Regions from separate parts of the Exiguobacterium sp. E17S genome, predicted to be linked through region 2. Evidence: predicted binding sites of a transcription regulator. Region 2 holds the regulator's gene; each other region holds the start of a gene.

Region 1 (7,455 bases), on a different contig from region 2:
CCGTAAGAGAGGACGATTTCACTCGGTATGATTTCAATCATCAACCCGAGGGCGATGCCGAAATATCCGAGATCGGCAAGCGAAAGTAAAACCTGGTTGACGACTTGAGATAACACGTTAGACAACTCCTTTGTATCAGTTCATTCCTTTATTTTAGAGAACCGAGGACAAAATGAAAAGGAAAAAAACGGAGACAATTCAAAAGACGGATTCGCGATGACAGCGAATCCGTCTTGTTTTTATAATACGACCGCAGCGATCGTACCGAAGATGAGTAATGGAATGTTGTAATGCAGGAACGTCGGAATGACCGTTTCTCGCATGTGATCGTGCTGACCATCGGCATTCAAACCACTCGTTGGTCCGAGTGTCGAGTCTGACGCAGGACTACCCGCGTCACCGAGCGCACCGGCTGTACCGATGATCGCAATCGTCGCTTCTAAGCTGAATCCGTACTGGATACAAAGTGGAACGAAGATGGCAGCGATGATCGGAACGGTCGAGAAACTCGAGCCGATCCCCATCGTGACGAGAAGACCAATCAAGAGCATGACGAAGGCGGCAACGAGTTGTGAATCGCCCATCAACGCTTTCGAATTCTCGACGAGTGGCTCGATATCGCCCGTCTTACGCAAGACGTTCGAGAAGCCGTTCGCTGAAATCATGACGAAACCGATGAATGACATCATGCGCATACCGCGTGTAATGACGTCATCTGCTTCACTGAAACGAACAAGACGAAGCAGCAAGAAGAGGATCAAACCAGTTGTTGCAGCGAGAATCATTGATTCTGTTTGCAGCTGGACGATCAATGTCGCGATGACGACGACACCACTTAAAGCAAGTTTCGTTTTCGTGATAACCGGGATTTCATAATCGTCCGGGGCGATATCACGAATTTCATATGTCCGCTCTTTCCGGTACGTATAAAGACCGATCAATAGACCGACGACCATTCCGAGTGCTGGAATCGCCATCGCTTCGATGACGGATGCCCCCGTTGTATCAAGACCATTTGCCTTCAGGTTCTTCAACAAAATCTGATTGAGATAGATGTCTCCGAATCCGACTGGTAAGAACATGTACGGTGTCACGAGACCGAACGTCATGATGATTGCAATCCGGCGTCGATCCATCTTCAACTGAGAAAAGAGACCAAGAAGCGGCGGAATAATAATCGGAATGAAGGCGATGTGAATTGGTAAAGCATTTTGTGAACTGATCGCAAGCAAGAGAATCGCGAACAAGATGAATCCTTTTAACTTTTTGACCGATGAGGCACTTGCATTACCTCGTGAACGTTCAATCAAGGCGTGCGCGAGTGCGTCCGGTAAGCCCGTTTTCGAGAGAGCAACGGCAAACGCACCAAGCATCGCGTAGCTCAGGGCGATTTCTGCCCCGTCGCCAAGACCACCTGAAAAAGCTTTCGTCGTTTCAGTTAAATCTAGACCACCGACGAGACCGCCGGCAAACGCACTGATGACCATCGCGAGCACGATGTGGACGCGGAAGATCGCTAAAATAAATAGTAAAAAGACGGCAAACAATACGGCGTTTATCATTCAGTAAAACCACACTTTCTTTTGTTATCACTGTACTATACTAAAGTATCTTACAGCCATGTTGGAATGCTGTCAAGAGTAAAAGTCTGACCTCGTAATCAAAAGATGAATGATACGCTTATTAGCTCTCTACAAAATGATACATTCTGTTATACTCCGAAGCATGAAGTGAGAAGCGTTTTGATCACTGAAAATGACTCATACGAAAAAACGTGCCATCCTTCTCCGGTAAGAGAGGATGGCACGTTATCTTTAGTTTAAAGCGGAGTAAATCATCCAATTCTATTTGCGTTTCTTCTATAGAGAGTGATCAGCAATCGACGACGTCAAGCTTACCAGTACCTGGATCGATGACGAGTCCGTGGACGTTCGTCCCAGGTGGCAGTAATGGGTGGTTCTTCACGAGGCTGACTGAGTGAGCGACGCTTTCTTGAACTGACGTGAAGCCACGCAACCATTGATTCAAATCAACCCCGGATACTTCGAGTGTATGAAGAATCTGTTGGTCGATTCCCCGATCCTTCATCTCGTTGATCATGTGGTTAGGATCAATCGTGCTCATGCCACAGTCGTGGTGACCGATGACGACGACTTCTTCAGCGCCAAGAGCATACAACGCAACGAGAATCGAGCGCATAACGGAGCCGAATGGGTGCGATAGGATAGCACCGGCATTTTTGATGATCTTCGCATCCCCGTTCTTAAGACCAAGTGCGTGTGGGAGGAGCTCCGTCAAGCGGGCATCCATACACGTCAGGATGACGACCTTTTTGTCTGGGAACTTATCCGAGACGAACTGTTCATACTGTTTTTCGGCGACGAATCGCTCGTTGAAGGCTAGCATTTCCTGTACAACTGACATTCAAGTGTCCTCCTTTAGTGGTAGCTCTTAATATGTACCCCATATCAGAATACAAGATGATGAAACGGCTATCAAGTCACGAAAATGCAAGGTGTGACAAATCGCACACATCCATGTACATGAAGCAAAACGATAAAAAAGAAGAATTTACAACAGTTGTAAACGCTATCAAAGGTGTGAGGGAATTCACAGGATGGTCATGCACAAAACAGGAAAAAGGGGTTATGATTGATTTGTGAAGGAAAGCACAAACTATTGAAAAACAGCTTGGCATTCCTGACATAATGGTTGGCAAATCAAACTCAGATTCGTTCCACGACAGGGAGGAAACCACTCATGGCTGTGAAAGAAAAAACAAAATCGACGGCAACACCGGTCGAACAAGCAGTTGGACAAATCGTTGAAAAAGGGCAACGTGCATTACAAGAATTACTGACATTCGATCAAGAAAAAATCGACACGATCGTCCGGGATATGGCACTTGCCGGACTCGAACGGCACGTCGAACTCGCGCGTCTCGCAGCAGAAGAGACAGGACGCGGTGTCTTTGAAGATAAGATGATTAAAAACATGTTTGCGACAGAATATATCTACAATAGTCTACGTCATGAAAAAACGGTCGGGATTCTCGAAGAAGACGTTCAAAATGGCATCACCTATATCGCTGAACCGGTCGGTGTCGTCTGTGGTGTCACACCGGTCACGAACCCGACATCAACGACGATGTTCAAAGCATTGATTGCGATCAAGACACGCAACCCGATCGTCTTCGCGTTCCACCCGTCGGCACAACGGTGTTCCGTCGAAGCAGCGAAAACACTCCGTGACGCAGCCATTAAAGCGGGGGCGCCAAAAGATTGTATTCAATGGGTGGAAGAACCATCACTTGAAGCAACGAAAGTCTTGATGAATCATGAAAAAATCGCCATGGTCCTTGCGACAGGTGGAGCAGGAATGGTCAAATCAGCGTATTCAACAGGTAAGCCGGCACTCGGTGTTGGACCAGGGAACGTTCCGTGTTACATCGAACAGTCTGCGAAAGTCAAACGGGCAGTCAGTGATCTCGTTCTTTCAAAAACGTTTGATAACGGGATGATCTGTGCGTCTGAGCAAGCTGTCATCGTCGACCAAGAGATTTATGCGACGGTTCGTGCAGAAATGGAAGCACTCGGTTGTTACTTCTGTACACCGGAAGAAAAACAACGCCTCGAATCACTCGTCATCAAAACCGATACATGTGCCGTCAACGCGGACATCGTCGGGAAACCTGCGACATGGATCGCGGAGAAAGCCGGCATCGATGTTCCGGAAACGACGGTCATGCTCGTCGCAGAACTCGAGCACGTCGGAGCGGCAGAACCATTGTCTCATGAGAAACTCAGTCCCGTCCTCGGTGCGTATCGCGTCGCTTCGACCGAAGAAGCGTTTACGATTGCCGAACAGATGCTTGAAATCGGTGGTCTCGGTCATACAGCCGTCATTCATACGACGAACGATGACTTGATGACAGCATTCGGACTCCGCATGAAAGCCTGCCGGATCCTCGTCAACAGCCCATCTGCTCATGGCGGAATCGGTGATCTGTACAACGAGTTGACACCATCATTGACACTCGGTTGCGGATCATACGGGAAAAACTCTGTATCTGAAAACGTAACAGCGAAACACTTACTCAACGTCAAAAAGGTGGCGAGACGACGCGTGAACATGCAATGGTTCAAGGTCCCTGAAAAAATCTACTTCGAAAAGAACTCCGTTCAGTACTTGCGGTCGATGACTGACGTTTCACGCGTCATGATTGTAACCGATCCAACGATGGTACAGTTCGGTTATGCCGATAAAGTGATTCAAAACTTGCCACAGTCCGTCAGTTACCGGATCTTCGACCAGGTCGAACCGGATCCATCGGTGACGACTGTTCAGACGGGTGCTCAAGCGATGCGTGACTTCAAGCCTGACTTGATCATCGCTCTCGGTGGTGGTTCAGCGATGGATGCTGCGAAAGGAATGTGGCTCTTCTACGAACAACCGAACGAAACGTTCTCGAACTTACGTCAAAAATTCCTTGATATCCGCAAACGGGCATATCAATTCCCGGCACTCGGTCGTCAAGCGAAGTTCGTCGCGATTCCGACGACTTCTGGTACGGGTTCAGAAGTGACACCGTTCACCGTCATCACGGATAAAGAGAAAAACGTCAAATACCCGATTGCTGACTATGCATTGACACCAGACGTCGCAATCGTTGATCCAGAATTCGTCATGACCGTCCCAGCTTCAATCACTGCTGATACCGGAATGGATGTCTTGACACATGCAACAGAAGCATACGTCTCGGTGCTTGCGAACGACTATACGGATGGACTGGCACTGAAAGCAATCAAGATGATCTTCGACTACTTGCCACGAGCATATGCTAACGGATCAGACGCCGAAGCACGCGAAAAAGTGCACAATGCGTCAACGATGGCAGGGATGGCATTCGCGAACGCCTTTCTCGGCATCAACCACTCGATCGCACACAAAATCGGTGGCGAGTTCCACACACCACACGGACGGACGAACGCGATCCTGATGCCACACGTCATTCGCTATAACGCGTCACGTCCAACGAAACTAGCAGCATTCCCGAAATATGAATCATTCGTCGCCGATGAGCGGTATGCCGACATCGCACGCTACCTCGGTCTTCCGGCAGCAACGACGGAACAAGGGGTCGAATCCCTCATCCAAGCCGTTGCTGATCTTGGACAACGTCTCAACATCAAGATGTCATTCAAGGCGCAAGGCATTCAAAAAGCAGACTTCGAGGCAAAACTCGACAAGATGGCGGTCGATGCTTTTGAGGATCAATGTACGACGGCGAATCCGAAGATGCCGCTTGTCGCTGAGTTACGGACGATCATGGAACAAGCGTACGAAGGTATCTAATAGAGAAAAATTACCATGGCACTTGATCGTTCAACCGGCTTCTCACTCTGAGAAGCCGGTTTTTGTTTTGGAAATCGATGGGGACAGTCAGAGAAAAGGTGGGATATAATGGCTGTTGAATGAATTTGATGTTTTTGGTTTCGCTGTAGCAGGAATATTCAAACATCAGACATGAAAAGGAGGAAATGGGATGGAGTCAAGGCAAGAAAGGAAACAACGACGGTTTTCCGTCTGGGATGTCCTGTTTGGCGTCCTCGTCGGTCTCATCTTTTTCGGTGTCATCTATGGTGTGATGGCATTTTTGACTTCACAAATCACCTCATCGTCAGACTATCAGGATCTCGTGACGCAGATGCAACAGGCGGACGTCTCTTGGAAAGATGCAGACATCACGGTGTCATTGATGCTTCTGTTCGTCGGTGGGCTGTCGATCACGATGCCGAGCGCGGTCCGGGAAGGAATCATCAATCAGGTACTCGACGCGAGTTCTGCCGGTGATGTCTTATCGTTGTTTGGGATCGACTTAAAACAGGTCCTCGCACCACTTACGTTCGATGTCTCTTACGGCACGTTACTCTATTCCGTTTTTGGCATCGGTTTGATCGTCCTGTTATTTTTAGTGTTACGGATTAAGGCAAGTCGTCTTGGGTGGACGATTCGATCGGTTAGTTTCTTCTTAACGGTCGGGATCATCTGGTTCGTCCTTGCTGGACGCGGAAACGACGTGCCATTCCTCTCGTTACAAGACGACTATGCGATGAGCGGGATCCTACCGCTTCTCGTCGTCAGTTTGCTTGGTTGGATGGCGTTCTTCCCGCAAAAGTTATCCGGACTGACAGCTGCCGGACGTGCCAGCTTGCTGATTTTGATGCTCGCTAGTACGCTCCAACTCGTCTTTACGGTGCAGGACGAAGCGGAATATGACGGTGATTCCTCACTACGGACGGCACTCACCGTCTCGAGTCTGAACGCCGGAAGTGGCGGGATGTACGACTGGATCCACGGCGGTCAAGTCGTGTATCAAGCAGACGTCCTAGGAGCGAATGCGGAAATCCCCGTCTCGATGTTGAACGGGGAGACCTCAACGGATCAGCTCAATGACTCGATCCAAAAAGTCGTCGATGGAATCGACACGGACCGGGTGACAGAACAATTGTTGACGTTACTCGGTGGAGAACGTCCGGATTTGTCAGCAACACAATTGAAGCTCGACCCTGTTGATTACGGTGTCGCGCGGCAGACGATCCAAGCGATTGATGCGGAATCGGCAGGAGCGACGCCACCGAATGTCTCCAGTGAGAGTGCGTACTGGGTGCTGTTGCTTGTAACGTTTGCGATCTACTTCGTCTGTAGTATCCGCAGCTTCAAGTCGATCATCGATCCGTTCGTTTTTGCGATCGCAATCGGTGTCATCAGCTTCATCGTCAGTCTAGCTTCATCCGTTCAGTTCGCGATGAAATGGCGTAATGACGTCTTATTCGAGTTCGCTCAACAGACGGCAGGGTGGACGGTACTATTCGCCGCAGGGCTTGCGTTACTTGCTGGAATTCTTGGTTATGTCGTCCGTCGGAAACCAGAGAAAACGGTGTAAAGGGACATGGGGTGGTGAAGTCCTGTACCATGAATCCAATCGACGAACGTTGCTGTCATGCTCGCTTTCCGTAGGCGAGAGGTAAGTCGCGTATCCTAAACTGCGACCGGATCTCACCTGACCCTGACGAAAGCGAAAACCATGCTTTCTTTCCCTGTAGGAGTCGAGAAGGAACAGTTACGTTCTACATCAAGCATAAACGATACGTTTTCAGGTTCATGTCCTGAAATGTATCGTTTTTTTACGTGGTTTATCTCATTTGTATCATCTCCTTTTTTTACCATGTAAACTTGGTTTGTAAAGGGAAAATCAACAATGTTAAGCCAGTATTTGGAATTAGTTAAGTAGGTTAAATAAGACGGATGTCCGACCTATTTGAAAGGACTATTAGCTATAATCGAACCATGCTAAATTAATGAAGCAGTTAAAACTTCCTGGGGGGAAAATCCATATGAAAAAAGCTACGAAACTCGTCATCGCGTCGACGTTGATCGCACCGATGCTCGTAC
Region 2 (7,455 bases):
CGTGACAGCGATTGCCTTGCCCTCTTTTGCTTTTGCTTCAAGATCGTTTCCGTCTGCGATGCTGAGTGTGACGAGTGGAATCGTCGGATTGTTGAGCGCCATACTGACGTAATCCCCATGATCGACTCGACCGCGGACGATGACACCTGCTGCCCCTTGCTTCTCAGCTTCTGCTTGGATCATACCGTAGTTGAAACCACCGTTACGCACGACGAAGACGACTTTCCCCTTGACGTCTTTGCCTTCGTAGTTCGAAGCTTGACCGTCACCGACATAGACGACATCCTTCTTCTCTTTATCGAAGACAGCAATCGGATTCGGTGAATCTTGTTTTTGGTATGCCAAATAACCAGCATCCTGACCGTCGATCGTCAGCGCCATGCCTTCGAGTGTCAATTTCGTATTTTCGAGTGATGCGACTTGGAGTGCTTGGCTTGTTAAACCTGGGGCACCGACGACACCAATATCCGGGTTCGCTGTGTACGGGTTACCTGCACCATGACCTGCGAATGCCGAGTTACCAGCAGAAATCGCACACAAGATGCCGTTGTTCATCGCGTTGACGATTGCGCGTTGTTCTGGATCATCTGCATTGACGAACGATGCCGTCGAACCGAGACTCATGTTGATGACATCGGCTCCGAGTGCAATCGCATCATCAATCGCTTTAATGTAGATATCGCTGAATGTCGATGGCATTCCTGGATCGTTTCCGAAGACTTTCATCGCGAGGAGCTGTGTTTCCGGAGCGACTCCTTTGATACCACCGTTTGCTTCATCGCCGTTTGCTCCGACCGTACCCGCGACGTGCATCCCGTGCATCGATGCGCCCGCACCTAAATCACGGATTTCGCTATCGTGATCGGCATAGTTATAGCCGTACGGTACTTTTTCCGTGAAGTACTTTCCTTTTAAGCCTTTTGTTTCTTTCGCACTATCGACTTTCGAAGAAGTCAAATCGATCTTCGTCTCAGGGCTCAAGACCATGTCCTTATGCGATGGATCGATTCCCGTATCGATGACGGCAACGATTGTTCCTTCCCCTTTAAAACCATAGTCCTGCCATGTTTCCTTCGCATTGACCATGTCCTTGCTGTACAGCATGTCTGGCTTGGCACCTTTAGCAACTTCTGGACGCGCATACTCATGGGCGATATGTACGCTCTTGACTCCGCTCAGTTGTTTAATGTCTTCGATGTCCCCGAACTTGACTTCACCACTGAATCCGTTGATGACGGTTGTGAAGCTTTCCTTATATGTAACGGGAATCGCCTTTTTAGCGATGGCTGACTTGACTGATTTTTGGACATTGACGAGGCGATCTTTGATCGACTCTTTTTCGGCATTGCTCAATGTGCTATACCGCTTGTTTTGAGCCTGGGCGATTTGAATCGCCGGCTTCTCTTCCATCTCGATGACGACACGAACTTTATCCGATTGTTTGTAGTTCTTCTCTTGCCCCGATTTCTTCAGCGAGAGCGCTTGCGGTTTTTGACCCGTTGCTTTGTCTTGCGACGACAGTGCACCTTGCGCACTGACTAGATTGGAAGACGTCATTAAGACGGCTGCCATAAGTGCAATCTTCTTCATGCGTTCGTTTTCCCCTTTTCTGTAAAACCATAGTAGTACTACTGATAAAACAGTTAAACGAAAATTCTGTATATTTAGTTTAATGAATTTAATGGAAATAAACAATTTATATTTGCCTATTTTTTTAATTTATTTGTTTTACATGACATTTTATATTTTTGAGGAATTTAACTGGGAGTAAAATAAAAACTCCTCGAAGCCTCGAGGAGTTGGATATTTGGTATTGGTGGAGACTATCGGGATCGAACCGACGACCTTTTGGCTGCCAGCCAAACGCTCTCCCAGCTGAGCTAAGCCCCCATGAATTATCTTTAGTATACGTATCACTAACTGCTTTATCAATATAAAAATAACGCTTTCATAAAAAAGAATTCCTTCCAAAAATCGTCGGAAGGAATTCACGATTCATTTATTCAATTCACGCATCAAATCCGCCTGTCGTTCAAGCTCTGCCTGTTGCTCGAGGATCAGGACTTTTTTGTACGTCCGCGCAGAAATCAAGATGCTGATCTCATAGAGAACGAACAATGGAACCGAGATCATCAAGTGTGACGTCACGTCCGGCGGTGCGATCAATGCCGCAACGACGAACAGCGCAAAGTACGCATATTTCCGATTCTTTCGCATGAAATATGGCGTCACGAGACCCAGACGTGTCAGGAACATCGTCACGACCGGCAATTGGAAAAGAAGACCGAACGGCATCGTCAATCGGATTAAGAAACTGAAGTAGTTCTCCACTCCGATGACTTGTTCGATTCCGAGCTCTTTCCCGAGATCCGTTGAGACTTCAAGCAAGAAGGGAAGCAACCAGAAATACGAGAAGGCTACGCCAGCCAAAAACAGGAAGAAGATGACCGGAATATAAGTCAATGTCGCTTTTTGCTCCTTGTCATAAAGTCCTGGTCGGACGAATGCCCAGAGTTGATACATCCAGAACGGTGACGCTAAAATCAGCGCAATGATGAACGCAAGATTCAAATACAACATTAAAGGATCGGCGACGTTGAAGGCATTCAAACCGATACCGAGCTCTTTTAAGTCCGCTTGCAAGAAGCGAACGAGCGGTCGGACGAGCGGAAATGCGACAGCGAACAGGACGACGACGATGATAAGCGACCAGACGATCCGCTTACGCAGTTCGTCAAGGTGCGACGTCATGCTTTGCTCTTGATCAACCGTCATGATTCAATCACTTCTCTTTCGGTTCGTCCTTTTTATCGTCGTCCATGATGCCATTCGTGGCATTTTTGAACTCTTTCAATGTCTGACCCGCAGCGCGTCCGAATTCTGGTAACTTTTTCGGTCCGAAAATGATCAATGCGACGACCGCGATTAATCCGATGCTCGCAGGTCCGATACCTAGTGTGAGCGGAATAAGGTTTTCCATTATGATTTCACTCCTTCAGCTGATTGCGAATAATGCTTCATGAAATAAACTAACGACTGCAACTCGATCGATAAATCAATGTGATGGACCCGGACGCTAGCTGGCACGTTCAACCGCGCTGGCGTAAAGTTCAGGATGCCTGTCACACCATACTCGACTAACTCATCCGCTACTGACTGCGCGAACTGGGATGGAACCGTCAAGATGGCAACATCGACCTGATTCGCTTCGATTTGTTCTTTCATGTCCGAAACATGATAGATTGGAACGTCATGCGTTGTTGTTCCGACCTTCTCTTCGTCCGCATCAAACGCAACGACTATCCGAGTACTATTATTCTTTAAAAAGTTATAATTTGCAAACGCTGTTCCGAGATGACCGACCCCAATTAAGGCAACATTCGTCACCTCATCTTGATTCAAGGTTTTGCGGAAAAACGTTAAGAGATGTTGAACGTTATATCCATACCCCTTCTTCCCTAATGCCCCAAAGTAGGAAAAATCGCGACGAATCGTTGCTGAATCAACCTTCACCGCCTCGCTTAACTCAGCAGAAGAGACGCGGAGCTTGCCTGAATTGTATAAACTTTGGATGAAGCGATAATATAGCGGCAACCGTTTTGCTGTCGCTTGTGGAATTTTTGTGTCTGGTCCATTCATCCTGCAGTTCCCCCTTCGGCCACATCCATCGTGGCACCCAAATCTTTGCAAAAAGCTTTCTACTTTCCTTGATTGTAAACCACTTCACATAGAGTCACAAATAATATATTCCGCAGGACCTCGCGCTTTTGTTCGTGATAGACTAAAGGGTGGAAGGATGGATGGAAATGATACTCTTACAAGTCAACCAACTCTCGAAATCATTCGGCGTCGAGCCGATTTTAGAAAATATCAAATTGGAAGTACAAGAGCGCGACCGCATTGCGCTCGTCGGACGAAACGGTGCCGGTAAATCGACCTTGCTCAAAATCATTGCTGGCGAACTCAGTCATGACTCAGGTGACATCATGAAAGGCAAGGATGTCAAAATCGGTTATCTCGCGCAAGACAGTGGTCTTGAATCGAATGAAACGATCTGGAACGAGATGCTGACCGTCTTCGAACATCTTCAGGAACAAGAACGAACACTACGCCGGATGGAAATTGAAATGGGTATGGAGCATATCTTGAACGACCCGGTCGCGTACGATCGTCTCCTGAAGACGTATGATCAAGCGCAACACGACTTCTCAGAAGCGGGTGGTTATCAGTTCGAAGCAAATATCCGCTCTGTTTTGCACGGCATGCGCTTTTATCCGGATGATTACTCGCGCCGGATTCAGACATTATCCGGTGGTCAACGGACACGGCTTGCCTTAGCGAAGATGCTCTTACAAGCACCAGAGCTTCTCATTCTCGATGAGCCGACCAACCACCTCGATATCGATACGCTCGCGTGGCTCGAAAGTTACCTCGGTGGTTATCGTGGTGCCGTCCTGATCGTCTCGCACGACCGGTACTTCCTCGACCAAGTCGTCAATGTCGTCTACGAACTGTCGCGCAATGTCTGTCGTAAGTTCACGGGGAACTATACGAAGTACTTGGAGCAAAAAGCGGCCTTATACGATCAGGAAATGAAGCAGTTCGAACAGCAGCAAGAAGAAATCGCGAAGATGCAGGACTTCATTCAACGGAACATCGCCCGGGCGACGACGACAAAACGTGCCCAGAGTGTCCGGAAACGGCTCGAAAAGGTCGACCGACTCGACCGACCAGATGGAGATGAGCGTAGCACGGTCCTGTCCTTCCCGATTGAAAAACAGAGCGGGAACGACGTTCTGCAAGTCAATCAACTGGCGATCGGTTATGAAGAAGCTGTCTCAAAAGACATCACCTTCCGCTTGCAACGCGGTGAATCACTGGCACTCGTCGGACCGAACGGAATCGGAAAGTCGACGCTTCTAAAAGTCCTCGTCGGTCGCTTACGCCCCCTCTTCGGTGATTTCCGTTTCGGAACCGGCGTCTCGATCGGCTATTACGATCAAGAGCAGGCGGAACTCAATGATCGGAACCGTGTCATCGATGAGATTTGGAACGAATGGCCACTGATGCGTGAACAAGAAGTCCGGTCCGTCCTCGGGCAATTCCTGTTTAGCGGTGACGATGTCTTCAAGATCGTCCATGAGTTATCCGGTGGCGAACGCGGACGTCTCGCGCTCGCGAAACTGAAACTCCGAAAGACGAACGTCCTCGTCCTCGATGAGCCGACGAACCACTTGGATCTGGATTCGAAGATGGTCCTTGAAAACGCGCTCGTCGACTACGAAGGTACGCTGCTATTCGTCTCCCACGACCGTTACTTCATCGACCGGATCGCGACCCGCGTCATCGAGATGAGTGAAGCCGGCGTGACGGAATACCTCGGTGATTATTCGTACTACACGGAGAAGAAGGCGGAGCAAGAAGAGATTGCGCGTCTTGAAGCCGAGGAAGCAAAAGCCGCAAAGGTCACGGCGTCGAAGACGATCGACAAGGAAGCACAGAAAGAAGAACGCAAGCGCCGTCAGCAGATCGAGCAACTCGAACAAGACATCGAGCGGCTCGAACAGCGTTCGGCAGAAATTGAACAATTGCTCTGTGAACCGGAAGTCTTCAACGATATTCCGAAAGCGACAGCTCTTTCAGCAGAACGTGACCAGATTGATGTCGATCTACTCGAATTGATGGAACGATGGGAGAACCAACACTGATGCGGACGAAAAGTTTTTTCATTAACTTGATTCAAGGACTGCTATCCGGCATCCTTTATTTCGTACCGATGTATGCGGACTACGTGTCGACCTTCATCCGGCCGGATGCTTTTAATGCCGCGCTTCCTTTGTTCCTCCTGATTTCTTGTATGATCGGTCTCGTCATCCAGACATGGAGCGGTCTTTTCGTCAGTTTACTCTCGGGATTATGCTGTACGCTCCTGACGACACAGCTATTCGTTGAACTCAATGACCCGTTGATCCTATCGTATTACGGTAGTGTCTCACCGCTCACCGCTTTCTTGATCAGCTGTGTCGGCATTTGGGCACTCGCAATCGTCTTTTATTTGCTCGATGGTTATCAGTACAGTAAACGTCATGGTCTTGAAGCCTCTTCAAACGAAATCGATCCGCAACCTTGAAGTCCGATCGATGAATCAGATGAACGACATGAGAAAAAGGAGTGGAGATTCCGGTAGCTAGACCGGTCTCTCCACTCCTTTTTGTTTGAATCAAAACGAATCGTACGATGAATCAGGCATTCACGCTTCTATCATTTTGTCGGTCGGGCAATCGTAAACGTCTTCCCGATCGTCGCATAATCATTCCCTGCTAAACGAGCGACAGCCTTCAATCCTGCTGCGTCAATCCGGAACGAATCGACGAGTTCATCCGCGACGTGATAGCGCAGTACTTCCCCAATCAAAAGATCGGCACCTTCTAGCTCGACGTGTTGCGTCAAGCGCATCTCGAACCGGATTTTCGCTTCCGCGATTCCAGGTACTTCGATCGCGTCACTATCGACGAGCGTCAAATCCGTCCGCTCAAGCTCACTTTCACCGTAAGCAAGTGGCGCTGCTGTCTCATTGACTGCGTCGACGATCTCTTCGCTGACGATATGGATGACATAACTTTGTTTTGCAAGGATATTACGTGCCGTATCCTTCTGCCCCTGATCCGTCCGTTGTACGGCGATCACCAGTTGCGGCGGACTGCTTGAAGCGACCGTAAAGAAGGAAAACGGTGCGGCGTTGACCGTCCCGTCTTCTCCTTGCGTTGTCACGAAAGCAATCGGACGCGGAATGATGCTTCCGATCAGTAATTTATAATTGTCTTTTGCGCTAAGCGTTGATGCCTCGAACTTCATGAATGACCCACCTTTTTCTTCACCCGATGAGTGCAGCGAGTGAATAGTCTCCAGCACCGATCATCGCTACACCAAGCGCGATGACGATCAATGCCATGTTGTATTCGTACCCGTTCTGCGTCACCCAGTAACCATTCGCACCGTGTACTTTAACGATCGCGACAAGCATCGATCCGATGATGAGGAGTGCTGCGATCCAGAGGAATACGCCTCCTGCAAACAACAAGCCGCCGATCAATTCAGCAAGACCTGCTGTAATCGCGAGTGCCTTCCCTGGCTTCATGCCAATTGATTCGAACCAACCGCCTGTTCCAGCGATTCCGTGTCCGCCGAACCAACCAAATAATTTTTGTGTCCCGTGTGCAGCGAACGTTAAGCCGATGATTAAACGAATGATTAAAAGTCCTGTATCCATCATTTCTCTCTTCTCCTTTTACCTAATGTATTTTAGTTACTTTAAGTAACTCAATAAACAGACTATATCTTATCACTTACTAAAAGTAAATAGATTTGTTTTAGTTCTTTTTGTTACATTAAGTAAAATGATTCGATTTTTTTAGCAGAAGCGGGTATACTACAACTATAGAAAGGATGAGTGCT
Region 3 (7,455 bases), on a different contig from region 2:
TCCGTTCTTGAGACGTTACATTTCTTCGATCAAGACTTTCCAGTTCCATCTATTTATAGCCTGGTTTTATTTTCAATATCTCATTACGTATTCTTATACGCGATTTTTTACCGAATCATCACAAAACGGACACTCGGACAACACGTGCTCGCTTTCGTCGATGCCGCGATCATCGTTGTTTTCATAGCACTTGTTGCGTTTCATATCCTCAATGAATTGACGAATCCGGGACTGCAAACTGTTCCTTATGCCATCATCGTCATTACGAATACATCACTCGGTTTATTCGTCTTCTTCTATTTCACGTTCATTCAAGAAACTCATTGGGTATCAAGGATGGCATTATTCTTATTGTTCTTATCCATTTTCATTCGCGGTATCTACGAAGTCTCAAGTGTTTATTTCCCGGACTTCTCAGCAAATTATCTATTGTTTTTCCCGATCTTGATCCGTTTGGCGCAAAGTGCAGCTATTTTATGGCATATTGATCATATTGAAGAAGGAACCACTCGAACGAAGGTCATTCCCCGTTCCTGGCTCCCTCTACTGGCCGTTCCTTTATTCATTCACTACATGGTGGAACAAGAAGGCGGGAAGCTCGATATCTTCATCATTTTAGTTTTACTAATCATTCGACAAATCTTGATTGCTCGTCAGCATAGGTTGATCGTTGCACAATTACACGAACGGAATGAACAACTCGCTTCACGCATCGAACATCGCAAACAACAAATCAAAGATAGTGAACAGCAAGTCATCCCACTCTTTCTCGGTCATCCTGACCCGATGATTCGACTCGATCAATCCGGAACGGCACTATACGCAAATTTAGCTGCCCAACGTCTGTTTCATTTACCCGACATGACGATTGAACATATACCTCGTACGATGCGTCACTTATTAGAAACACTTGAGACAGATATCGATGAGTATGAAGATGAACAACACAGAAAGTATGAGATCATTGATATTCCGATTCAGATTGCTGCCACCTCGATGGGGCGATTCACGATTTTACATGACGTCACTGAACGAAAGCTCCGGCAAAAAAGGATCGAATACCACGCCTACCATGACGCCTTGACAAGTATCGGAAACCGCCGCTCCTTAGAACGAGATTTTTCAAACCGTCTTCCCGAGATGAATTATCTCGCCTTAGTCGACTTAGATGGATTTAAACAAGTCAATGATACGTATGGTCACGAGGCAGGTGATTATGTCTTGATTGAGGTCGCGAAGCGCTTGAGCGAACATATGAATTCTTTAGAATCCGTATATCGCCTCGGTGGAGATGAATTCGCGATTCTCTTACACGCCGATGATGAACTATCCTTACGCCGGAAATGTAAGACCTTTTTACAGTTTTTAAGACGTCCTTATTTCTACAAAGGACAATCTTTATTTGTTTCTGCAAGCATCGGTGTGACCGTATGTCATAAGGCTGATCTTGAAACATGCTTAAAGCAAGCTGACCTTGCCATGTATCGCGTGAAACATCGGGATAAAAACGATGTCGCCCTATATCGAGCAGATTCATGAAAAAAACCTAGAATACGTTGACCATAATCGGGTCATGTATTCTAGGTTTTTTCGATTATTCTTCTGGTCTCGGTGAAATATTGCCTTCTTCGATATCGAGGAGTAAGTCGATCAATTCCGCACAAAATTCTGGATACTGACGAAGCAACGCGTCTTCTCCTACTTCATCCACGAAGTCCGTCAACAAAGCGAGGACTTCTGGTACCAGTGCGCGCGCTACTTTCATATAGGCAATCGCAAAGCGCCATTTCCCAGAAATGTAGAGCAGTTTTCCAATCAACAAATCACCTGGTTCGACTTCAATCTCAGACAAATCCGTTTGATACGTCTGTTTTGACATTAAATCAACGACACCATCCGCCTCGACTTGAAACAACGAAGGCATCGGGTCCGCTAATCCACGCAAGGCACGGTAGAGACTAGGCGATAACTCTTCTTTGACCTGCTCAAGAAAACGACCGTGCGGCGTTTTTCCTTGATCATCCGTCTCATAGAAGATTGCCCAATCTACGAATAAGTCCCGGAACAATTCAGCATCTTTTAAATACCAACGTCCCTCCGTCGCAATCTCTTCAATGAAAGCGACCCAATCCGTGCTACGCGCTGTCGCTGCTTCTTGATACATCTTCTTCAAGGCTGCATTCATTTCCGCTTCAGAAACCGTCGTCGGAAACGGAATTACTTTTCGATCGTTCTTCATTTCGATCGCCCTTTCCGGTGAGGAGTAGCCGGTCGTTTAATCGTCTGAGGTGCTGTGAATTCACGTTTTGGAATGACTTCCCCACGGTAAATTTCCATCGCTTCTATCTCGACGCCCATTTGCTTCGCAAGTGTTTTTAAGTGTTTTAAGTCTTGATCTGTCACAAGAGCAAGTACCATTCCGTTCGCGTTTCCACGTCCCGTCCGACCTGAACGGTGTACGAAATCGTCAAGCGACTCCGGCAAATCATAATGAACGACATGCGTGACTGCTTCGATATCTAACCCACGTGCCGCAAGACCTGTCGTGACGAGTAAAGGAAACTCTCCCTTTTTATAAGAACGCAATGTCTCCATCCGCTCTCGTTTGCCTTTTTCAGCGTCTAAAATCCGGTATTTCAATGAGAATTTACTCAACTCGCCATTCAATGGTCCGAGGAAGGAACGGTTATTGATGAATGTCAGTACTTTTGATCCTTGCATGTTCGCCAGGCGACGTAACAACTCCGGCTTCTGACGACGTGAAGTCTCCAAATAACCGAATGTCACTTGGGTGCTGACGGCACGCTCAACCCGAATCGTCTCAGGGTTGTTTGCAAGCGTCCGTCCCCATTCTGCTGTCCGTTCCGGCAATGTCGCGGAGACGAATGCCAGTTGTCGATCGCGTAGTGCACTGTTTGCGATTCGCGTCGCCGAGTCACTCATACCACTCTCATAGATTTGATCCGCTTCGTCCAAGACGATCAATTTCACCTTATGCATTTTCACCTTCTTCGAATCGATCAACTCCACGAGACGCCCAGGTGTACCAACAATGATTTGTGGTTTTTTCTTCAATCGTTCATATTGTCGTTTTAATTCAACACCACCAATGAATGCACCGGATTTGATACCACTTCCTTGAGCAAACAATTGAATGACTTGATGAATTTGCATGACGAGTTCCCGTGTGGGTGCCGTGATCACGACTTGCACGTGTGGTTCTTCTACTTCAATCTTTTCTAAAGCTGGAATGACATAAGCAAGCGTCTTCCCTGTTCCTGTCGGCGCTTCCGCCAGGACATCTTTTCCTTCGCGCAACAACGGAATCGCTTGTTCTTGAACAGGCATCAACTCGGTAAAGCGTGCGCGTTCCCATGCTTCCTGTAAAAATGGTTTTGTAAAGTTCATAACGATTTCTCCTACTCTCTTAATTCCATCATGCCGTTACGTATTCGACATGATCTCCTGATGCATCACGGTATCCCCGTAATGTCTGTGTATATTCATTTCCTGCGTCGAGCAATCGAATATGGAAGCGAATCTCGCCTTCACCGGCTTCTTCTTCTAAAATTTCGAATCCTTGGATGACACGATCCTGTAATTCTGCAGCGAGTGCCGGGTACTCCGCAAGACTCGCATACGTCGCTTTTACGTCAACCGGACGACGAACAAGCGCAATCCAATACGATTCATCATAGCCGATAAAGTCTTCATAATCAAAATCATCTTCAAACCGAATCCAGAATCCATCATTTTCGAATTCCGTGATCATTCCCGTTCGCGTTGAACCGTCCGATCCGATTTTCAGCGAGACCCAGTCTCCTGACTGATACTCTCCTTGTTGTGTTAATGATACATACTCCATTTGGCACACCTCCACGTTCTATATTCCCTTTTTCATTGTCAACGATACGTCTTAAAAATACAAGGCACCGTAGCGTGACATTCCTCACAGTTTCAACTGTTCTAGTGAATCTTTTTCAAATCAACTCATACAGTTTCCAAAAAACCTTGAATTAGCAACCTAAAACTGTTTTTTTCAAACTATTTTCATATGAATACAGAAATAAAGAAAGCCCGTCATATCAACGTTTGTTCACTTGTTAAAACATTCACATGAACGTAAAGGGAATCAGCCCTTCCTTTTGTTACACTATTCACATAAGGAACTGATGATTAGCTCAATATTAAAGGAGTGGTATCCATGTTATTAGAAAAAACGAGTGCTTGGACGAACTTTACGTCTGGTGAATGGGTAAAGACGATCGATGTCGCAGACTTCATCCGACTCAATCGCACGGAATATACAGGAGATGATCACTTTTTAGTCGGTCCGACGCAAGCGACGGAACAGCTCTGGCAACAAATTCTACAGCTGACGAATGAAGAGCGACAACGTGGTGGTGTATATGCCGTCGATGCTAAAACACCATCAACGATCCTCTCGCATGATGCAGGGTATCTGAATCGCTCACTCGAAAAAATCGTCGGTTTACAGACAGACGAACCGTTTAAACGTTCGATTCATCCGAACGGTGGGATTCGGATGGTGAATGATGCCCTAGCTGCGTATGGCTTTGAAGCAGACGAGACCGTCACGAAAACCTTCAGCGAATACCGGAAGACACATAACCAAGGGGTTTTCGATGCCTATACCCCTGAGATGCGCGCTGCACGTAAAGCCGGTATTATCACCGGATTACCTGATGCTTATGGTCGCGGACGGATCATCGGTGACTATCGTCGTGTTGCTTTGTACGGAACGGCACGCTTGATCGAAGAACGTAAGAAGGATTTAAAGGCACGTGGCGGATTCTTATCTGAATCGATGATTCGCGACCGTGAAGAGATGAATGAACAGTTGCGCGCATTAACGGAATTGACCGAGCTTGGAGCTCGCTATGGTTTCGATCTCTCCCGCCCTGCCGAAACAGCACAAGAAGCATTCCAGTGGGTCTATCTTGCCTATCTTGCTGCCATCAAAGAGCAAAACGGGGCAGCCATGTCACTCGGTCGAGTCTCGACGTTCCTTGATATTTATGTCGAACGTGATCTTGCGACTGGTCGTTTGACGGAAGAGACTGCACAAGAGCTCGTCGATCATTTCGTCATGAAGCTTCGGATCGTTAAGTTCTTACGGACACCAGACTACAACGATCTGTTCTCAGGTGATCCGACGTGGGTAACGGAATCAATCGGTGGAATGAGTGAAGATGGACGATCAAACGTCACGAAAAGTTCATTCCGCTTCTTACACACACTCTCGACACTTGGTCCGGCACCGGAACCGAATCTAACCGTTCTATGGTCTACTCAGCTTCCACGCGGATTCAAGGAATTCTGTGCGAAGATGTCGATCGTTTCAAGCTCGATTCAATATGAAAACGATGATTTGATGTTACCGGTTTATGGAGATGATTACGGCATCGCTTGTTGTGTCTCCGCGATGAAGATCGGGAAACAGATGCAGTTCTTCGGTGCGCGAGCAAACCTGGCAAAAGCATTACTTTATACGATCAATGGCGGAATGGACGAGAAGCTCAAAATTCAAGTCGCCCCAGCAAGTCCATTGATGCTTGATGAAGTACTCGATTACGAAACCGTCATGGCGGCTTATGATCGTCAACTCGATTGGCTCGCAGAGCTGTACGTCAACACACTGAATGTCATCCACTACATGCATGATAAGTACAGCTACGAACGGATTGAAATGGCGTTACATGATCCGGAAATCTTACGGACGATGGCATGCGGTATCGCTGGTTTATCGGTCGTCGCTGACAGTCTATCTGCCATCCGTTACGCAACAGTTCGTCCAATCCGAGATGCAGATGGGATTGCAGTTGATTTCAAGATCGAAGGCGAGTTTCCGAAGTTCGGGAATAACGATGAACGGGTCGATCAGATGGCAGTCGATCTCGTCACACTGTTCATGGAGAAAATCCGTAAACATCCAACGTATCGCAATGCCCTTCCGACGCAGTCTGTCCTGACGATTACTTCAAACGTCGTCTACGGTAAAAAAACAGGAAATACGCCAGATGGACGCCGTGCGGGTGAACCATTCGCACCGGGTGCTAACCCGATGCATGGACGTGACACTAGAGGAGCTGTCGCCGCACTGACATCTGTCGGAAAATTACCATATGAACATGCGCTCGACGGGATTTCCTACACGTTCTCGATCGTGCCAAAAGCACTTGGTAAGGATGAAGCCACACGCATTCGCAATACAGTCGGATTACTTGACGGATATATGGGCGGTACGACGTCAAAAGGACACCATTTGAATGTCAACGTCTTTGACCGTGAGACGTTACTCGATGCCATGGAGCATCCAGAACAATATCCACAATTAACGATTCGAGTATCCGGTTATGCCGTCAACTTCATTAAACTGACGCGTGAACAACAGATCGATGTCATCAATCGAACGTTCCACGGTTCTCTCTAAAATGATGTGTAGTATGTGAAAGGAAGTGAGCACGATGACCTATGGTATGATCCATTCCGTTGAATCATGTGGAACAGTCGATGGTCCTGGCATTCGATTCATCGTCTTTACGCAAGGATGTCCACTACGATGTCAATACTGTCATAACGTGGATACATGGGAGTTCGGTTGCGGACGGCGTGTCTCAGCAGACGAAGTTGTAAAAGAAGCGATCAGCTATCGCTCCTTTTTCGAGACCACGGGTGGCGGAATCACCTTCTCTGGAGGTGAACCGCTCGCTCAGCCAGAATTCTTGGAGGCTGCTTTAACAGAAGCAAAACGCCATGGACTGCATACGGTCATCGATACCGCGGGATCCGTCGTCCCGAAAAACATCGATGCGATTCTCGATGCGACGGATCTAGTACTGCTCGATATCAAACATATCGACGATGCCGCTTGTCGCGTCTTGACTGGACGGAGTAACGCCAATACACTCGCCTTCGCAAAACGCCTAGCCGAGCGAAACATTCCCGTCTGGATTCGCCACGTCCTCGTTCCAGGTATTACGATGTCAGAACATTTCCTCCGTCAGACCGGCGAGTTCATCCGGACGCTCGGAAACGTCGAGCGCGTCGAAGTACTCCCGTATCATCAACTCGGTGTCTATAAGTGGGAAAACCTCGGTCTTGCATATCCATTAACTGATGTGCTTCCCCCTTCATCAGAAGAAACGGATACTGCGCAAACCTTACTTGAATCGTACTTGTGTTAACGTTTCCATTTTGTTACAATGACGGCATAGACTATGAACAGGAGGTACAACACCGAAATGAAGCAATCACTCGTACACGTCGCTTGATGAATGAAATCATCTCTTTCGCAATGCAGTTGCGGATGTCTGACGCTACGAGTCTGCTCTTTTTCGGTGTGACCAACCTCTGGCCAGCACCTTCTTTGAGTTACACTCCGGCACACCATCCGCTCGCTTCGGATGGTGTGTTTTTCATTTCATCTTATCG
Region 4 (7,455 bases), on a different contig from region 2:
GGCACTTCGCCAATACATGCGTCATATGTCACTTCAGCCGATTGTCGTCGATGAAGTCATGCAATTCACGAACATTTGCCGCTACATCGAGCGGATGGGTGATCACTTGACGAATGTCGGGGAGCATCTGATCTATCTCGAAAAAGGAAAACATTATGATTTAAACGGATGAATCAAGTAGGCAGGAGGAATTTCCTCTGCCTACTTTTTTTGTAAAGGGATTCGAAACACGTTTGTAGAATAGGAAAGAAGTGAATAATGACAGAGAGGTGATTGGGAATGCTTGAGCAAATCATTAAAATGAAGGAACAAGGGCTGACAACAAAACAAATCGCAGCTCAATTGGATACGACTGAAGGAAAAATCAAATATGCTTGGACTAAATATCGTAAATCGTTAACAGAACAACCTTCTGTAGCAGCGCCGAAAGTAAAATCAAAAACGGTCAAGCAGACGAAAAAGTCGACTGCACCGGTTTTAGACGTCGTACCGTCTGTGCAAGTGGTACCTTCGCTAGAACGCGACGCGTTTGGAATGGCGACACATTACGAGGATGACATCCTCCACGCCATCGTTCAGTCACCAACAGCATTATACGTCTACTGGGAATTATCTGAACTGTCGAAACAGTTGCTAGAGACGCACTATCACACGACGTTTGATTCGTTCCGTAAAGAATTACGCATCATTGATGTCACGCTTGTTGAATACGAACAAGGACAGGCAAATCGAACGTATCAATTCGAGCTACCAGAAATGACGAATGCTTGGTTCGTTCGACCAGTCGCCCCGAATACTACATACATCATTGAATGGGGCATTCAAACGATTGACGGGGACTTTTTACCAGTACTGCGTTCAAAACCAGTCGAAACGCCACGTGACGAGCCAGTCACGGACGGACGGTTCGCGGAAGTCGTGCATCATTGGCAATACGGAGAGGTCGAACAACCGGAATGGGTCGAAGTATTACGTCCTTATTCCTATTTCGATCGCGTCCGGTAATGGAATTAGAGAGAGGGAAAGGAAGAGAAGCTATGCGAAAAGGATATTTTTCACTCGTCTTACATGCACATTTACCATATATCCGTCATGAAGAGGCGCATCGTCTAGAAGAGCGGTGGATGTATGAAGCGATTTCAGAAACCTACATCCCATTATTGTGGGAGGTCGACCGCTTATCACGTCCGCTCGGCTGGACGGTCAGCATTTCACCACCCGTCATCGAGATGCTTGCCGATCCATTGATTCAAGAGCGGTATATCGAGCATATCGAGGATACGTTACGTTTGATTCGCCAAGAACTAGAGCGAGAGCTTGCTCAAAAGGAACGAGATGCGCTTCTATTCTATCAAGACCGCTATCAAGATTTATTGAATACGTTCCTTCACTGGGAAAAAGATTTGAACCGCGCATTCCGTCATTACAAGGAGCAAGGTTATCTTGATTTGATTACGTGTACGGCGACGCACGGATTCAGTCCGCATATGTTGTCCGAACAAGCGGCACGTTCTGAAATTCAGACGGGATTGAACTGTTTTGAACGTCATTATGGATTCCGTCCATCTGGTCTTTGGATGCCGGAGTGTGCGTATACGCCAGGACTTGACCGTATTTTGTACGAAGAGGGCATTCGTTATACATTCGTTGACGAACATTCCATCTTAAACGCGGATCCGTCACCGAAACACGGAATCGGAGCACCTGTCTATTCGCCGCACGGTGTGGCACTCTTCCCCCGTGATCAAATCATTTCCGGGAAGATTTGGAGCTCTGTCATCGGATACCCGGGTCATCCGGATTACCGTGAGTTTTATCGTGACCTTGCGTACGATCGAGAGTGGGATCAAATCGCTGAGTTCATGCACCCAGAAGGACTACGTTATGATACAGGATTGAAATTGCATCGCGTAACAGGAGAAACGGATCAAAAAGACTATTATGTCCGTGATTGGGCATGGCAACGGACAAGTGAGCACGCAGCAGACTTCGCACAAGCACTCGGTGAACATTTAGATGCGCATCAAGGACAAGACTTCCCACCATTCCTTGTCACAGCACCATTTGATGCCGAATTGTTCGGTCACTGGTGGTTTGAAGGTCCCGACTTCCTCGGTAAAGCGATGGAACGTTTAGAAGATCAAGGAATTGAGTCGATTTCACCGGCAATCTTCCTCGAACGTCACTTCCAAGACATCGACACGGCACACGTCGCGATGGGAACGTGGGGACGAAAAGGCTACGCGGAAGTCTGGATCAATGAACGGAATGACTGGATGATTCGTCATCTCCATCAACTTGAGAAGAGACTAGCAGGTATCGTAGCCCGAAATCGTCATCAAGATGCATTGACTGTCAAAGCGAAGCGTCAACTCATTCGAGAATACCTCCTCGCTGTCTCGAGCGACTGGCCGTTCATCCTCGATGGACAGACGACAGCGCAATATGCTGCGAATCGTTTCCGTGAGCACATCCTACGTTTTGAAGAAACTGAGCGTCGCCTGGATGCTGAGGAGCTGACGGTGGAATGGTTAGATGATCGATATCGCGAATATCCTTTCCTTCAAGATTCAGATATTGAACCGGATGTCTTCTTGACGGCACATGATTACTACGTGGCAGTGAAGCGTGAGAAATCTTGGAATACGGATGCCATCTTGTTGTTCGTCCGACAATATGATGCGTCAGACCGGCCAGCTTCGGAGCTCGCTCGACGACTTGCTGCTGCTGGTGAGAACGTCTATGTCGTCACGGAACATCCGGAAGCGTATCGATTTGAAGAAGGTGTTCACGTTTACGGAGTGCAAGTGACGGGTCTACCGCTCGTTCAGACCTATAACCAACTGGCGGCACTAAATTTAGCCTTCTTACGCCAAGCGCAAGCCTTGAGTAAGATCGTTGATTTCGCAGTCATCCACAACTTCAACATGGAGACCGCATCAGCTGCCCAAGCTATCGCGAAGATCAAAGAGTTGCCACTCGTCAGTAACGTCTACGATGTCGAAAGTGAGCGTTCTCCTGATCGTTCAGGTGGTCTGGTCGTTGCCTTAAAACGACTTGAAGGAGATGCGTTGCGCCAATCAGCGGTCGTTTATCTAGAACGAGAAGAGTCACGTCACGGGGTGGAACAAGAGTATCACGTCGAAAAGAAGCCACTGCGTTTTGAAGAGAACCTTGAAAAACCATATCAACACGTGACGAATCCGAAAAAGAACGGATGAACAGTTGCAATTCCTTTCCTTTCTTGGTACGATACTTGAGTATGCTTAACCTTATGTAAAGCAAAATCACTTGATACATCGAGAGCTAGATAGGAGGGAATCCCATGCGCGTTAAAATCACATTAGCTTGCACTGAAACTGGTGACCGTACTTATATCACTAAAAAGAACAAGCGTAACAACCCAGAGCGTCTTGAGTTGAAGAAATACAACCCACGTCTCCGTAAGCACACACTTCACCGTGAAGTGAAATAATTGAGATGGAAGCCGTCACTTCGTGTGATGGCTTTTTTTGTGGAAAGGAAGACAGTCATGAATAAACAAGAAGTACGCCGTCTGATCAAAGAACGACTCGATGTAATGGAGAACCGTGCGGAGAAGGAACGATTGATTCACGAACATGTTTTGTTGTTACCTGAGTGGCAACAAGCGACCTGTGTCGCGATCACATTAGCTTTTCGAAATGAATGTGATACAAGAATGCTGATTGAACAGGCGTGGCAAGAGGGCAAGACGGTCTTGATACCAAAAGTAGTGGGAGACGAGATGGTCTTTTATGAACATGGACCAGAAGATCAACTGCAAGCAAATCAGATGGGGATTGCTGAACCAACCGCTTCAGCACGTCGGGCTTCACTTGCTCAAGCAGAGCTTTGTCTCGTTCCGGGTCGCGCCTATCGACGGGACGGATATCGTTTAGGGTGGGGAGGAGGCTATTACGATCGTGCACTCGTGACCTATGCAGGACGTAAAGTATCGATTGCCTTTTCTGAACAACTTCTTTCCGATTTTGAAGTCGAAGCCTTTGATATCCCAGTTGACTTGATCGTCACTGACTTAGAGGTCATCCGATGCTAAGCGCGACCATTTTGTTTTGTCTATTGCTTGCTTGGACCGGACGATCTTTTCGTTTATTGACGACAAGTGGTGCGATCATGACCCTGCTCGTCGGTAGTGGTGTTTCATTCGGATTTGGTTGGCAAGGATTAGTAGTACTTTTGCTCTTCTTTGGTAGCTCGAGCTTGTTATCGAAGGTCGGACGGTCCAGAAAACAATCGGTCGATTCCATCGTTGAGAAAGACGGCGCGCGTGACGGATGGCAGGTCCTTGCGAATGGAGGGGTAGCGTTCGTTGCTGCTTTAGCGTATGCCATGACGATGGATTTTGCGTATCTCTTGTTATTTCTATTCGTCATCGCAGCATCGAATGCTGATACGTGGGCATCCGAAATCGGACCGCTCTCAAAACGTGATCCATGGTCTCTCAAAACGTTACGACGGGTACCAGCAGGAACGAGTGGAGCGATGTCGCTGATTGGGACGGTCGGTACGATCGCAGGAGCTGCGTTCATCGCGATAGCAGCGCATTGGATATTTTCTCTTTCTTTAAGAGACGTCTTACTCGTAACAAGCATCGGTGTACTCGGGAGTCTGCTGGATACACTATTTGGAGCAGTAGGGCAACGCGTTTACCGATGTAAGGTTTGTGGAGAATACACGGAAAAGCGAGAGCATCATGGTCAACCGACAGCTTACGTTTCAGGCATTCGATTTTTAGGGAATGATGCTGTCAATGTCTTAACGAGCGGTTTGGCAAGTGGAATCGGGTTTATCATCGTTCGATTCTGGTAACTGGAAAGTATATGAGTATGTAATTCCTTATGTTAGGATATCAATGACACAAAATGGACAAATGTGATTAATTTCACATGATACAAAGAATGTGAAAGATGTTACAATTTACTTGTGAGATAGTTAACAAACTCTTATGACGAATGAAAGGGTGGACATAACGATATGGAATTACATGCGAAAGTGACACGGGTAGCCCTCATTGGAGCTGGTGCAGTCGGTTCAAGCTTTGCCTATCAGATGTCAACAGCTGGACTTTGTGAAGAACTTGTCATCATTGATGTCAACAAAGCCAAAGCAGAGGGCGAGGCAATGGACTTAAACCACGGAACACCATTTAGCTCTTCACCGATGCGAATATGGGCTGGTGACTACGCGGACTGCCGCGAAGCGGAAGTCGTCGTCATCACGGCAGGCGCTCCACAAAAACCAGGTGAGACAAGACTCGATCTCGTTGCAAAGAATGCCTTGATCATGAAAGAAATGATTCGTCAAATCATGGATTCTGGTTTTGATGGGATCATCGTCGTGGCTTCCAATCCGGTTGATATCATGGCGCATCTTGCCTGGAAATATTCTGGTCTTCCGAAAGCACGCGTATTTGGATCAGGAACGGTGCTGGATACAGCACGTCTGCGTCAAATGCTTGGAGAATACTTTCACATTGATTCCCGAAATGCCCATGCCTATATTCTTGGCGAACATGGTGACACGGAATTCGCAGCCTGGAGTAACAGTCGCATTTATGGAAAAACGATTGATGAACTACTTGCTGAAGACGATCGTTATTCTCAAGCAGATCTTGATCAAATCTACATCAACGTCCGAGATGCTGCTTATCATATCATCGAGCGCAAAGGGGCAACCTACTATGCGATTGGGCTTGGACTCGTCCGAATCGTTCGTGCCATCCTCGGAAATGAGAACTGTCTATTGACGGTCGGTGCGCATGTCGATGGGCAGTACGGAATTTCCGGTATCCATATTGGAGTTCCCGCCATCATCAATCGTCAAGGTGTGCGTGAAATCATTGAAGTCTCATTGACGGAAGAAGAGTTGAAGAAATTCCATCATTCTGCTGATGTATTACGTCAGACGCTTGAACCCGTCTTGCAAGGATAAGCGTACGCATCATGATGAAGGCATTACGAAATAAAGTAGCAAAAAACTCAAGTGTCGGACTTGCTTCATATTGTCCACACTTGAGTTTTTTTGATGTAGAGAACGAATACATAAAAAATCACATCTATTCGTCCAGTAGTAAAAAGAAAAAAATCTAGGTTTTATTTTACTAGAAAAGGGTTAAGTAAGAGATAGAAGCATTTTTACGTCATTTTTTTTGTACGTCATGATACCCAAAAAGGAGAGAACCGACAGTCATGTATACTTTTCGAAAACTAACTAAAGAGGATGCAGAACAATACTGGAATCTACGCCTTGAGGGATTAAAAAATCATCCAGATGCATTCGGTCATTCGTTTGATGATGAACAGCAAACCCCGCTCCGCGAAGTACAAGAAGGACTTGAGGGAGAACCCGACTCCGATGAGGTTTGGCTTGGTATGTTCGACGGTGATACATTGTTTGGGTTTGGTCAGGTCAAACCATATGAATTGTCACGTGAATCGCATAAAGCGATGATTTCTGGAGTATACGTATCACCTGAATATCGCGGTGGTACTGGTCGCGCTTTAATGGAAGCCTTAATCGAGGAAGCGAAGAAGTTACCGGACGTCGAGCAAGTCATTCTTGCCGTTTTATCAGGGAACGAGGCCGCGCAAAATCTTTATGAGTCGCTCGGTTTTGAAGTATATGCCGAAGATCCAGATTCCGTAAAATTAGAAGACGGCACATATCGTGATGATATTTGGATGAAGAAGTACGTCTAATTTCTTCAGATGATGTGGAAAGAAGCTGTAGCAAAAAAAGTGCTACAGCTTTTTCGCATGGTATCCGTAAGATATCAGTATCGGCAAAGAATGAATATTTGTTATCATGAGAACAAAGCGGATGTCACGTCGTAGTCCGATTGAAAGGGAGCGAATGAACATGAAAGAAGTCATACGTACGATTGAAGAGCTTGTCTCGATTCCGAGTCCAACAGGTTCGACAAAAGAAGCGATTACATATGTAGAAAAGCGATTGACCGCAGAAGGGGTTACGTATCGAAAACTTGAAAAAGGAGCGATTTTAGCGACACTACCTGGTGCTTCAACGCGTACGCGGTTACTGACGGCACACGTCGACACACTAGGAGCGATGGTGAAAGAGATTCTACCAACAGGACGACTTCGTTTATCACAACTAGGGGGATATGCTTGGACAGCGATCGAAGGTGAGAACTGTCTCATTCACAAGATGGACGGTCAAACGGTTTCAGGTACGATCGTGTTCCATCATTCGAGTGTTCATACGTCGCGCGAGACGAACAAAACGGAACGATCTGCTGATAATATCGAAGTACGGCTCGATATCCGTTCAACGACAGCAGAAGAGACGCGCGTTGCGGGGATTGAAGTAGGAGACATCGTAACGTTTGATCCGCGATTCCTCTATACGGAAACGGGATTCGTGAAGTCGCGCCATCTCGATGATAAAGCATCC

Evidence for each region. The regulator Rex, encoded in region 2, represses fermentation and respiration genes when NADH is low (regulators of the CRP and FNR family bind a similar motif). The targets are predictions, from matches to a motif close to TTGTGAAATATTTCACAA.
Region 1: a site for Rex is predicted at 2,658-2,675, ahead of adhE (bifunctional acetaldehyde-CoA/alcohol dehydrogenase). Genes of this name have one in related genera too.
Region 3: a site for Rex is predicted at 4,101-4,118, ahead of pflB (formate C-acetyltransferase). Genes of this name have one in related genera too.
Region 4: a site for Rex is predicted at 4,913-4,930, ahead of AC3B4V_RS01105 (L-lactate dehydrogenase). Genes of this name have one in related genera too.

The regions. Positions count from the first base shown of each region.
Region 1 is NZ_JBYLRU010000001.1:540,574-548,028, forward strand. It holds gene uptA (undecaprenyl phosphate transporter UptA) at 1-116, opposite strand, end outside; gene AC3B4V_RS02790 (Na+/H+ antiporter family protein) at 240-1,559, opposite strand; gene AC3B4V_RS02795 (beta-class carbonic anhydrase) at 1,873-2,424, opposite strand; gene adhE (bifunctional acetaldehyde-CoA/alcohol dehydrogenase) at 2,761-5,355, shown strand; gene AC3B4V_RS02805 (hypothetical protein) at 5,546-6,946, shown strand; gene AC3B4V_RS02810 (metallophosphoesterase) at 7,398-7,455, shown strand, end outside.
Region 2 is NZ_JBYLRU010000006.1:5,831-13,285, reverse strand. It holds gene AC3B4V_RS14415 (S8 family serine peptidase) at 1-1,590, opposite strand, end outside; tRNA gene AC3B4V_RS14410 (tRNA-Ala) at 1,815-1,890, opposite strand; gene tatC (twin-arginine translocase subunit TatC) at 1,996-2,775, opposite strand; gene AC3B4V_RS14400 (twin-arginine translocase TatA/TatE family subunit) at 2,783-2,980, opposite strand; gene AC3B4V_RS14395 (redox-sensing transcriptional repressor Rex) at 2,980-3,639, opposite strand; gene AC3B4V_RS14390 (ATP-binding cassette domain-containing protein) at 3,807-5,708, shown strand; gene AC3B4V_RS14385 (hypothetical protein) at 5,708-6,130, shown strand; gene AC3B4V_RS14380 (flavin reductase family protein) at 6,262-6,855, opposite strand; gene AC3B4V_RS14375 (DoxX family protein) at 6,875-7,273, opposite strand.
Region 3 is NZ_JBYLRU010000007.1:23,380-30,834, reverse strand. It holds gene AC3B4V_RS15150 (diguanylate cyclase domain-containing protein) at 1-1,539, shown strand, start outside; gene AC3B4V_RS15145 (hypothetical protein) at 1,595-2,239, opposite strand; gene AC3B4V_RS15140 (DEAD/DEAH box helicase) at 2,236-3,408, opposite strand; gene AC3B4V_RS15135 (hypothetical protein) at 3,437-3,865, opposite strand; gene pflB (formate C-acetyltransferase) at 4,205-6,454, shown strand; gene pflA (pyruvate formate-lyase-activating protein) at 6,489-7,208, shown strand; gene AC3B4V_RS15120 (hypothetical protein) at 7,295-7,455, shown strand, end outside.
Region 4 is NZ_JBYLRU010000001.1:212,846-220,300, forward strand. It holds gene phoU (phosphate signaling complex protein PhoU) at 1-172, shown strand, start outside; gene AC3B4V_RS01080 (DUF4912 domain-containing protein) at 280-1,005, shown strand; gene AC3B4V_RS01085 (1,4-alpha-glucan branching protein domain-containing protein) at 1,038-3,221, shown strand; gene rpmG (50S ribosomal protein L33) at 3,326-3,475, shown strand; gene AC3B4V_RS01095 (5-formyltetrahydrofolate cyclo-ligase) at 3,533-4,078, shown strand; gene AC3B4V_RS01100 (DUF92 domain-containing protein) at 4,072-4,851, shown strand; gene AC3B4V_RS01105 (L-lactate dehydrogenase) at 5,017-5,973, shown strand; gene AC3B4V_RS01110 (GNAT family N-acetyltransferase) at 6,231-6,740, shown strand; gene AC3B4V_RS01115 (M42 family metallopeptidase) at 6,901-7,455, shown strand, end outside.